3 regions of the Pseudoalteromonas piratica genome follow, and region 1 is predicted to be linked to each of the others. Evidence: predicted binding sites of a transcription regulator. Region 1 holds the regulator's gene; each other region holds the start of a gene.

What was found. Region 1 encodes sigma-54, which starts transcription at its own class of promoters, with help from an activator protein. Its sites were predicted from a motif close to GTTGGCACGNNNNTNGNNT; they were not measured.
Region 2: the regulator sigma-54 is predicted to act here: its motif matches at 1,767-1,785, upstream of OM33_RS14550 (P-II family nitrogen regulator).
Region 3: the regulator sigma-54 is predicted to act here: its motif matches at 1,565-1,583, upstream of flgJ (flagellar assembly peptidoglycan hydrolase FlgJ).

The regions. Positions count from the first base shown of each region.
Region 1 is NZ_CP009888.1:461,099-464,352, forward strand. It holds gene lptA (lipopolysaccharide transport periplasmic protein LptA) at 1-501, shown strand, start outside; gene lptB (LPS export ABC transporter ATP-binding protein) at 498-1,223, shown strand; gene OM33_RS02000 (RNA polymerase factor sigma-54) at 1,303-2,799, shown strand; gene hpf (ribosome hibernation promoting factor) at 2,822-3,109, shown strand; gene ptsN (PTS IIA-like nitrogen regulatory protein PtsN) at 3,111-3,254, shown strand, end outside.
Region 2 is NZ_CP009888.1:3,149,141-3,152,394, forward strand. It holds gene OM33_RS14540 (response regulator) at 1-13, opposite strand, end outside; gene OM33_RS14545 (ammonium transporter) at 143-1,375, opposite strand; gene OM33_RS14550 (P-II family nitrogen regulator) at 1,386-1,724, opposite strand; gene OM33_RS14555 (sensor histidine kinase) at 2,025-3,233, shown strand; gene OM33_RS14560 (histidine kinase) at 3,254-3,254, shown strand, end outside.
Region 3 is NZ_CP009888.1:1,555,924-1,559,177, forward strand. It holds gene flgH (flagellar basal body L-ring protein FlgH) at 1-339, shown strand, start outside; gene OM33_RS07080 (flagellar basal body P-ring protein FlgI) at 348-1,439, shown strand; gene flgJ (flagellar assembly peptidoglycan hydrolase FlgJ) at 1,633-2,619, shown strand; gene OM33_RS07090 (FlgK family flagellar hook-associated protein) at 2,619-3,254, shown strand, end outside.

The sequences.
Region 1 (3,254 bases):
ATCGCTGGACTGGCTTTCACTTTGTGCATCACAAGTGGCCACGTAATGGCTGAGCAAATTAAACTAAAGCACCCACTTGAAATAGATGCAGATGAGCAATCAGCACGACTGAAAGAAAACATCGGTGTTTTTCAAAAAAATGTACAAATAAAACACGGTAATATGTCAATTACTGCTGACTACTTAGAAGCACATAAGCGTACTGAGCTGGGCGATAATCAACAATTACTCATTGCCAGCGGTAAGCCAGTAAAGTTTAGCGCGATTCAAGAAGATGGTTCAACGATAATTGCAAGTGCTGAAAACATTACTTATGACGTTGCTAAATCACTATTTACCATGTCTGGAAATGCAAAATTTCAGCAAAATGGCGACATGATGTCAGCAGATACCATTATTTACGACCGTGAAAATGAAACTGTCACATCGAAAAAAGCGAAAAATTCAGATAACCAAGTAAAAACCATCATCAATACACAAACAAAACAAGGCGAAAAATGAGCACATTAATTGCCGAAAAGCTGGCAAAAAGTTATAAATCACGTCAAGTTGTTAAAAATGTTGGTTTAGAAGTAAAAGCCGGCAGTATTGTTGGTTTACTCGGTCCTAACGGTGCAGGTAAAACAACGACGTTTTATATGATTGTTGGTTTGGTTCCAAGTGATATGGGCTCAATTCGCATTGATGATAATGACATAACACTTCAACCTATGCATAGCCGTGCACGATTAGGCATCGGCTATTTACCGCAAGAATCGTCAATCTTCAGAAAGCTTACCGTTTATCAAAACATCATGGCAATTCTTGAAACCCGTAAAGATCTTAATCGCGTACAACGAGAAGAAGCGCTCGACGATTTACTTGAAGAATTCAACATCGGCCATATTCGCGACTCACAAGGTATGGCACTTTCCGGTGGTGAACGCCGACGTGTTGAAATCGCTCGCGCTTTAGCCGCAAACCCTAAATTTATCCTGTTAGATGAACCTTTTGCTGGTGTTGATCCTATTTCAGTGATAGATATAAAGAAAATAATTGAGCATTTAAAAAATCGCGGCATTGGCGTACTGATTACTGACCATAATGTGCGTGAAACCCTTGATGTATGTGAGAAAGCTTATATTGTTTCTCACGGAGAATTAATTGCATCAGGCACGGCGGAAGACGTTTTAAATAACCAAAAAGTTCGTGATGTATACCTAGGTGAACAATTCAGACTATAGTAATAGTGAAAGCACTTCCTAATTGGAGTTGAATTGTTAACCAACAGCTTGAGAAATAGAGAAGGATTAGAATAACTACATGAAGCAATCGCTACAGCTTCGCCTTGGGCAGCAACTAACAATGACTCCGCAATTGCAGCAGGCAATACGCCTACTGCAATTAAGCACGTTAGATTTGCAACAAGAAATACAAGAAGCCCTAGATGCCAATCCTTTACTGGAAGAAGACAACGATTTCAGTGACGACACCAACAATAATGAAAACACTGAATCGAGTGCTGATGACTCAACAACGAGTGATGACTTCGAAGCACCTGTTAGCCAATCTGAAATAGAATCCAGCGACGCCTTAAACAACGAAAACCTTTCCGACGACCTTGCTATGGACGTCTCTTGGGATGATTACATCAGCGCTGCGCCAGTTTCAGTGAGCAGTGCACCGGCACCAGAAAATGACACCATCTACCAAGGCTCAACAAGCGAGTCACTGCAAGACTATCTTATGTGGCAATTACGCTTGACGCCGTTTAGCGATAACGATGAAGTAATCGCAACCACTATCGTCGAAGCTGTGGATGATTCAGGTTACCTTACGCAAAGTACAGAAGAAATTTTAGAAGCAGTACAAAAGTCTGAAGATCAAGAGCAAATTGAACTAGATGAAATTGAAGCGGTACTGAAACGCGTTCAGCTTTTTGATCCTGTTGGCATTGCTGCTCGCTCGCTACAGGAATGTTTATTGATCCAACTCAATCAGTATGACAAAAATACTCCTTGGCTAAGCGAAACAAAAAGCGTAATCTCAAACCATATGGAACTTTTAGGGTTAAGAGACTATCGTACCATTATGAAGAAGGCCAAACTCAAAGAACCTGAGTTAAAAGAAGTCTTAACATTAATACATAGCCTTAATCCAAAACCAGCTGAAAGCATCATTCGTGAAGAACCTGAATATGTGGTGCCAGACGTTTCAGTAAAGAAAATAAAAGGCCGCTGGCGTGTTGAATTAAACAATGACAGTATGCCAAAAATACGGGTAAATGAGCAGTATGCTGCACTGACTCGCTCAATGAAGTCAGGTACTGACAGCCAATTTATTCGCAACCATTTACAAGAGGCTAAATGGTTTATTAAAAGCTTAGAAAGCCGCAATGACACTTTATTAAAAGTAGCCAATTGCATTGTTGAACAACAACAGGCATTCTTTGAATATGGCGATGAAGCTATGAAACCAATGGTTTTAAATGATGTCGCCGAAATGGTGGAAATGCATGAATCGACTATATCGCGAGTAACAACGCAAAAATACATGCATACACCACGTGGCATTTACGAATTGAAGTACTTCTTTTCAAGCCACGTTAGCACAGAAAATGGGGGTGAGTGCTCATCCACAGCGATTCGAGCACTGATCAAAAAGTTAGTAGCTGCAGAGAATCCTGCCAAGCCATTAAGTGATAGCAAGATTACTGACCTACTAGCTGAACAAGGAATTAAAGTGGCGCGACGCACAATCGCTAAATATCGTGAGTCGCTATCCATACCACCGTCTAATCAGCGCAAATGCCTGATCTAGACCATATAGAAGGAAAATGCTTATGCAATTAAACTTAACAGGTCGTCACGTAGAAATTACTGATTCTTTAAGAGACTATGTCACTAACAAATTTGCAAAACTTGAGAGGCATTTTGATCACATCAATAACGTGCACGTTATTCTAGATGTTGAAAAGTTATCACAAAAAGCAGAAGCAACGATGCACGTTAATGGCGGTGAACTGTTCGCATCTGAAGCACAACAAGATATGTATGCAGCAATTGATGGCTTGGTCGACAAACTTGATCGCCAAGTAATAAAACATAAAGAGAAATTATCTCGCCATTAAAATGAAATTAACTGATATTATTGCTGAGGACTGCGCTAAAACCGCGGTCCTTTTTAATAGCAAAAAACGTCTCTTCGAATTTATAAGTGATCTCGCACATCAACATGCGCCAGACATTACTTCTCAAGAGTTTTTAGACGCTTTA
Region 2 (3,254 bases), 510 kb from region 1:
AGTTAATTTTCATAATCTAAGCACATTTTTAACTACAACTTTAATCATAGGATAATATCACAAATAAAAAAGCCCAATAGCTGCTAGCATTGGGCTTTTAAATAACTTTGTAACTTAAAGTAACACGTAGTCTATTTTAGGCTTAAATGTTGCCTCTTACAGTTACAAATTCAGGGTAGGCATCTACACCACAATCATGTTGATCCATACCATTAATTTCTTCTTCTTCACCAACACGAATGCCCATCGTCTTTTTAAGTACAGCCCAAACAATATAAGAGCTCACAAAAACAAAACCAAAGATAACCAATGCACCAATAAGCTGATTAACAAAGGTTGCATCGCTATTAGAGAATGGTACTAACATAAGCCCTAAGAAACCACATACACCATGCACAGAAATCGCGCCTACAGGGTCATCAATCTTAGCCTTATCAAGTGCCACAATACTAAACACCACAAGGCTGCCACCTAATGCACCACCTAACACAGCAAGCAGCGGGCTTGGTGACGCTGGCTCTGCCGTTATAACCACAAGACCTGCTAACGCACCATTTAGCACCATAGTTAAATCAGCTTTACGCCACAATACTTTACATAATAACAGTGCAGCGATTGCACCAGCAGCTGCCGCCGCATTGGTATTTAGCAGGATTTGACTCACTGCGGTTGCATTTTCTTTGTCTGAAAGCAGTAATTGCGAACCACCGTTAAAACCAAACCAACCCATCCACAAAATAAACGTACCTAATGTAGCTAATGGTAGGTTAGAACCTGGAATTGGATAAATTTCACCATTTTTACCGTACTTGCCTTTACGTGCGCCAAGTAATAATACACCAGCAAGCGCAGCTGCTGCGCCAGCCATATGCACAATGCCGGAACCCGCAAAATCAACAAAACCCATTTCTGATAAGAAGCCACCGCCCCACGTCCAATACCCTTCTAAAGGATAAATAAAACCTGTTAACACAACACAAAAAACAAGGAATGACCAGAGCTTCATACGTTCAGCAACTGCACCAGATACAATAGACATTGCCGTTGCAACAAACACTACCTGAAAAAAGAAATCAGATTGTAGCGCATGATCTGCATCAGCTGCCTCTGTTCCTATCAACATTCCAAGCGAAGGTAAAAAGCCACCTTCAGCGTTGTCTACATACATAATGTTGTAGCCAACAATTAAGTAAACCGTACACGCAATAGCATAGAGTGCTACGTTTTTGGTTAAAATTTCAGTGGTATTTTTAGAGCGCACTAAACCAGCTTCTAACATGGCAAAACCTGCTGCCATCCACATAACTAAAATACCCGACATTAAGAAGTAAAATGTATCGAGTGCAAATTTTAATTCAACTACTGTATTTTCCATGACATTCCCCTTAAATTGCTGCTTCGTCTAGTTCGCCCGTACGAATACGAACAATTTGCTCTAGGTCGTAGACAAAAATTTTGCCATCACCAATCTTGCCGGTCTGTGCCACATTGCTAATCGCTTCAATTACCCGATCTACATTGTCACTTTGGGTTGCGATTTCTACTTTGATTTTTGGAATAAAATCAACTTGATATTCTGCACCGCGATATAGTTCAGTATGCCCTCGTTGACGGCCAAAACCTTTTACATCAACTACTGTCATGCCCTCAATGCCAAGATCTGACATTGCCTCTCTCACATCATCAAGCTTAAATGGCTTAATAATCGCACTGATCATTTTCATAAGGAGTACCTGTTGTCGTTTTTTTAATTTGTATCAAGTTAAATCCAACCTTTATGCCAATAATATTTTCTTATCTAATTCATAAGGTTAAGCAATTTACAATGTGTTACAAGAAAGTGAGTGCACCACAAGGGTGCGTAAATATTGGCTTTATGAACGTTTTGGTGCAAAAAATGAAATATTGAAACTTGCTTTAGTAACCGTTTTTGACACAGAATATGGACAACGGAGTTGGCACATAACCCAAAGCATAGCTAACTCGATGGAATAAATAACTATAACGAAAGGATATATAAGCATATGGCTTATTGGGTTATCCAAGCTATTATCGCAGTCATCATGCTCTTAGGTGGTTTATCTGACATTGACACCGATAGAGAAATGCATGGCCTAGCAAATACATTCGCCTATGCTGGTACCCGCGTAGCGCTCGTATTTCTGATCACCCACTTTTTAATTCGTGCTCCTATTAATTTCTTACGCAACAAAGAATCTGGCTTTTTTAAAATTTGTCTGTTTGGCATCATATTTGTAGTTATTGGCGCTTACCTTGGTGCTAGCCTTCGTGAATTAGGACGGGACGTATTTAAACCAATAGATAAAGAGATTGCTTACTACCAAGCTAACCCAGACAAAGATCCACTTAACCAACCGGTAGAATCAGCTGAAGAAAAAGTTAAAAACCAAGACAGCGAACAGGTAAATACCGAACATTCGGTCCCATCTGAATTTAAAAAAGGCTTTAAAGAGGGATACAGTCAAGCCCACCTTAACGCTCGAAAAGAACTCGAAAAAATGCACCAAGGTGATCAAGAGGCCATAGACCGTGCTAATTCAAAACGATTTAGATCTGAGCTTGGCTTTTTTGCTTTATGGCTACTGGCTTACTTACCTTTATCAGCATTAAATCGCCGCTTTCAAGTTAAAAACCAACTAAAGCAAAGCCAAATTGCCTTACTAATGAGCCAACTCAATCCGCATTTTTTGTTTAACTCATTGAACAGTATTCGCGGCATGATATTTGAGGATAAACAGCTAGCAAAAGAGCTGATTGACAAGTTAAATGAGCTATTCCGCTATAACTTAACAGCAAATAAACATCCTACCGTAAAGTTAAAAGAAGAGTTGCGCATTTGTGAATTTTATCTTGATATAGAACATATTCGCCTTGAAGAGCGCTTGCTAATCGAGATGCACGTTGATGAAACGTGTTTGAACATTAAAGTGCCTACCATGGGTATTCTCACCTTGATTGAAAATTCAATTAAACATGGCATTGCGCCAAGACAAGAACAAAGTCTTTTAGTTGTTGATATTGCAAAGGACAAAAATCAATTGGTGGTTACTGTAAGCAACCCAATCTATAGCGGAACATACAAAGTAGAGAGCACAGGCACTGGTCAAGAAAACCTGATAAAACGTTTACAGCTAATGTATAACGAAAACGCTTCACTGAATGCTGCGTTAGAAGACGATAAATACGTCGCATGCTTAACGCTACCAATTTAATATAAGGTCCAAATACGGTTA
Region 3 (3,254 bases), 1.1 Mb from region 1:
CTGCAGTACGGTGTCGGTTCTGAAGGCTCCTACAAAGGGGATGCTAAATCGGACCAATCCAATAGCTTAAACGGTAATATTTCGGTCAATGTAATGCGTGTTTTACCGAATGGTAATTTAGTTATCCGTGGTGAAAAATGGTTAACGCTTAATACGGGTGAGGAATTTATTCGCTTAGAAGGCATTGTGCGTCCGAAAGATGTCAGCGCCGATAACATGGTGATGTCAAATCGCATTGCTAATGCGCGTATTCAATACTCAGGCAAAGGCGCACTCGCAGATGCGCAGGAAGCGGGTTGGCTTTCACAATTTTTCCTAAGCCCATTAAATCCTTTTTAGGAGGCAGCATGCGATATTTTGCATTTATTATAGTATTACTTGGTGCAATTCATTTTCCGGCATCAGCTGAACGCATTAAAGATGTCACAGCCGTTGAAGGCGTGAGAAATAACCAGTTGGTAGGTTATGGCTTAGTTGTTGGTTTACCAGGTACAGGCGAAAAAAGTAGTTTTACCGAACAAAGCTTTAAAGCGATGTTAAGCAGCTTCGGTATTACGCTACCGGCGAATTTAAAGCCAAAAATAAAGAATGTTGCAGCCGTGGCTGTGCATGCCGATTTACCGCCCTTTATAAAGCCAGGACAAACTATTGATGTAACGGTTTCGTCAATTGGTAGTGCATTGAGCCTTCGTGGTGGTACGCTAATTCAAACTTTTTTGAAAGGCGTTGACGGCAACGTGTATGCGATTGCTCAGGGAAGTTTGGTGGTAAGTGGATTAGGTGCAGAGGGAGCCGATGGCAGTAAAGTGTTAGTAAATACACCAACTGTAGGGCGGGTCCCTAATGGCGCGATAGTAGAGCGTTCTGTTGCATCTCCTTTTAATCAGGGCGATCACATTACATTTAACCTACACCGTCCAGACTTTTCTACCGCAAAAGCGTTATCAGATACAATTAACGATCTTGTGGGTCCTAATACGGCAACGGCAATGGATGCAGCTTCTGTAAAAGTACTCGCGCCACGTGATCCAGCGCAACGTGTTGCCTATCTTGCGACCTTAGAAAATCTCGAATTTGAACCGGCAGATAATAGCGCGAAAATTATTGTTAATTCACGAACTGGCACCATTGTGATTGGTAAAAACGTTACCTTAGAACCTGCCGCGATAACTCATGGAGGTTTAACGGTAACGATTGCAGAGCAACAAAATGTAAATCAACCAAATCCGCTTGCTGGTGGTCAAACGGTTGTAACCGAGCAAAGTATCATTGATGTTGCTCGTGACGATACTCGTGCCTTTGTATTTGATCCCGGAGCAAGTTTAGATGATTTAGTGCGAGCCATTAATGAGGTTGGTGCAGCTCCAGGTGACCTAATGGCAATTTTAGAAGCGCTTAAAGAAGCCGGTGCTATTAGTGGGCAGTTAATTGTAATCTAACGCAATCGTTACGGGATAGCACTATGCTGTCTCTTAATAAAAGACATATTTAATCTGTTATTGAAGGCCTGATTTCGAAATTTTCTCGAAGCAGGCCTTTTTTATTTAGCATTAATGACTAAAGGTTTGGATCAATTTTTGCATTGAAATATTAGAGTGTTTCGTAGCCAATTTTTTGAATGAGAGCTGACTTATGGATGGCAACAACATAAATCATCAACAAAGCTTCTTTGATTTAAGCAATTTAAACTCTTTGAGAGAAGAGGCATTGCAAGGCGATCCTGATAAAAAAGCACTAAAGCAGGTTGCAGCACAATTTGAATCTATTTTTACGCAAATGCTGTTCAAAAGTATGCGTAAAGCGAATGAGGCATTTGAAGATGAAGACAGCCCTTTTAATGCCAGTAGTGTGAAATTTTATCGCGATATGCATGATCAGCAGTTATCGATGGAATTATCGCAAAGTGGTGCACTAGGGCTTGCTGACATTATTGTTGAGCAGTTATCGCCAACACCTGGCAAGTACACTCCTGCAAGTTTATTTTCACCAAGTCAAATTGCACCTATGGTTTCTAAACCAACTGAGCCGGTAGAGGAAATCAAAGAAACTGTGACAGCTTCAAATGATGTAAAAGTAATTGAAAGTGAGCAATCATTTGTTTCTGAACTTTGGCAACATGCAAAACAAGCTGCCGAAAAAATTGGTTTAAGTCCTGCTGTTATGCTTGCGCAATCGGCGTTAGAAACAGGGTGGGGCAAATATGTGATAACCAAGAGCGATGGGCAAAGTTCCAACAACTTCTTTAACATCAAAGCGGATAAATCTTGGCAAGGTGACAAAGCAGCCAAAGCATCGCTCGAATTTGAAGATGGCGTGGCAGTGAAAAAGCAATCTAACTTCAGAGCTTACAACAACATTGCTGAAAGCTTTGATGATTTTGTAAACTTTTTACAGCAAAACCCTCGTTATAAATCAGCATTAAAAACAACAGCAAACCCAACTGAATATCTTAACGAGCTGCAAAAGGCTGGTTATGCAACTGACCCTAATTACGCACAAAAAATAATAAATGTACTCAGCAGAAGTGAATTTAATGATGCGATTAAATCAGTCGCTTCAGGAATCAATGTAAAGGATATGATGAAAAGTTCGATAACAGGTTTAGGAGGCAGTGACTAATGTCTTTTAATCTACTTAATATTGCAAACTCAGGAGTTCGCGCTAGCTCTGAGTTACTGCAAACGACCAGTAAAAATATCACCAATGTAAATACTGAAGGTTATGTTCGTGAACGTACAGAGCACAGAACACTCTTTGATAATCAAGTCGGTTTGGGTCAGACCTTTCGCTTGGTGAATGACTTTGCACAGCAACAATTGAATCGTGATGTATCTAATCTTGCTTTTTTCAATCAGTTTGTTGATGAATCTGCGCGAGTCGATAGTTTGTTTGCTGAAGAGTCTAATAGTTTATCAACTAGCATGAATTCTTTGTTTAATTCACTGCAAGAGAGTTTAAATCAACCTTCATCCATGGTAAGTCGCTCACTCTTTTTTAATGATGCACAAGGCTATATTGATCAATTAGGTCGACTTTCTGGCATTGTATTTGACCAAAAAACCATTGTTAATGATCAGCTTGAAATCTATACCGATGAAGCAAATGGACTTATTAATAAAATCAGCGAACTTAACCTTGCTATTGCATCGGGCTCTTCAGGACCTGATGGCAGTGCGCTTAATAGCACGATTAATCAGCGCGATTTAGCAATTAAAGAACTGGCAGAATACATCGATATTGAAACACTTGATGGC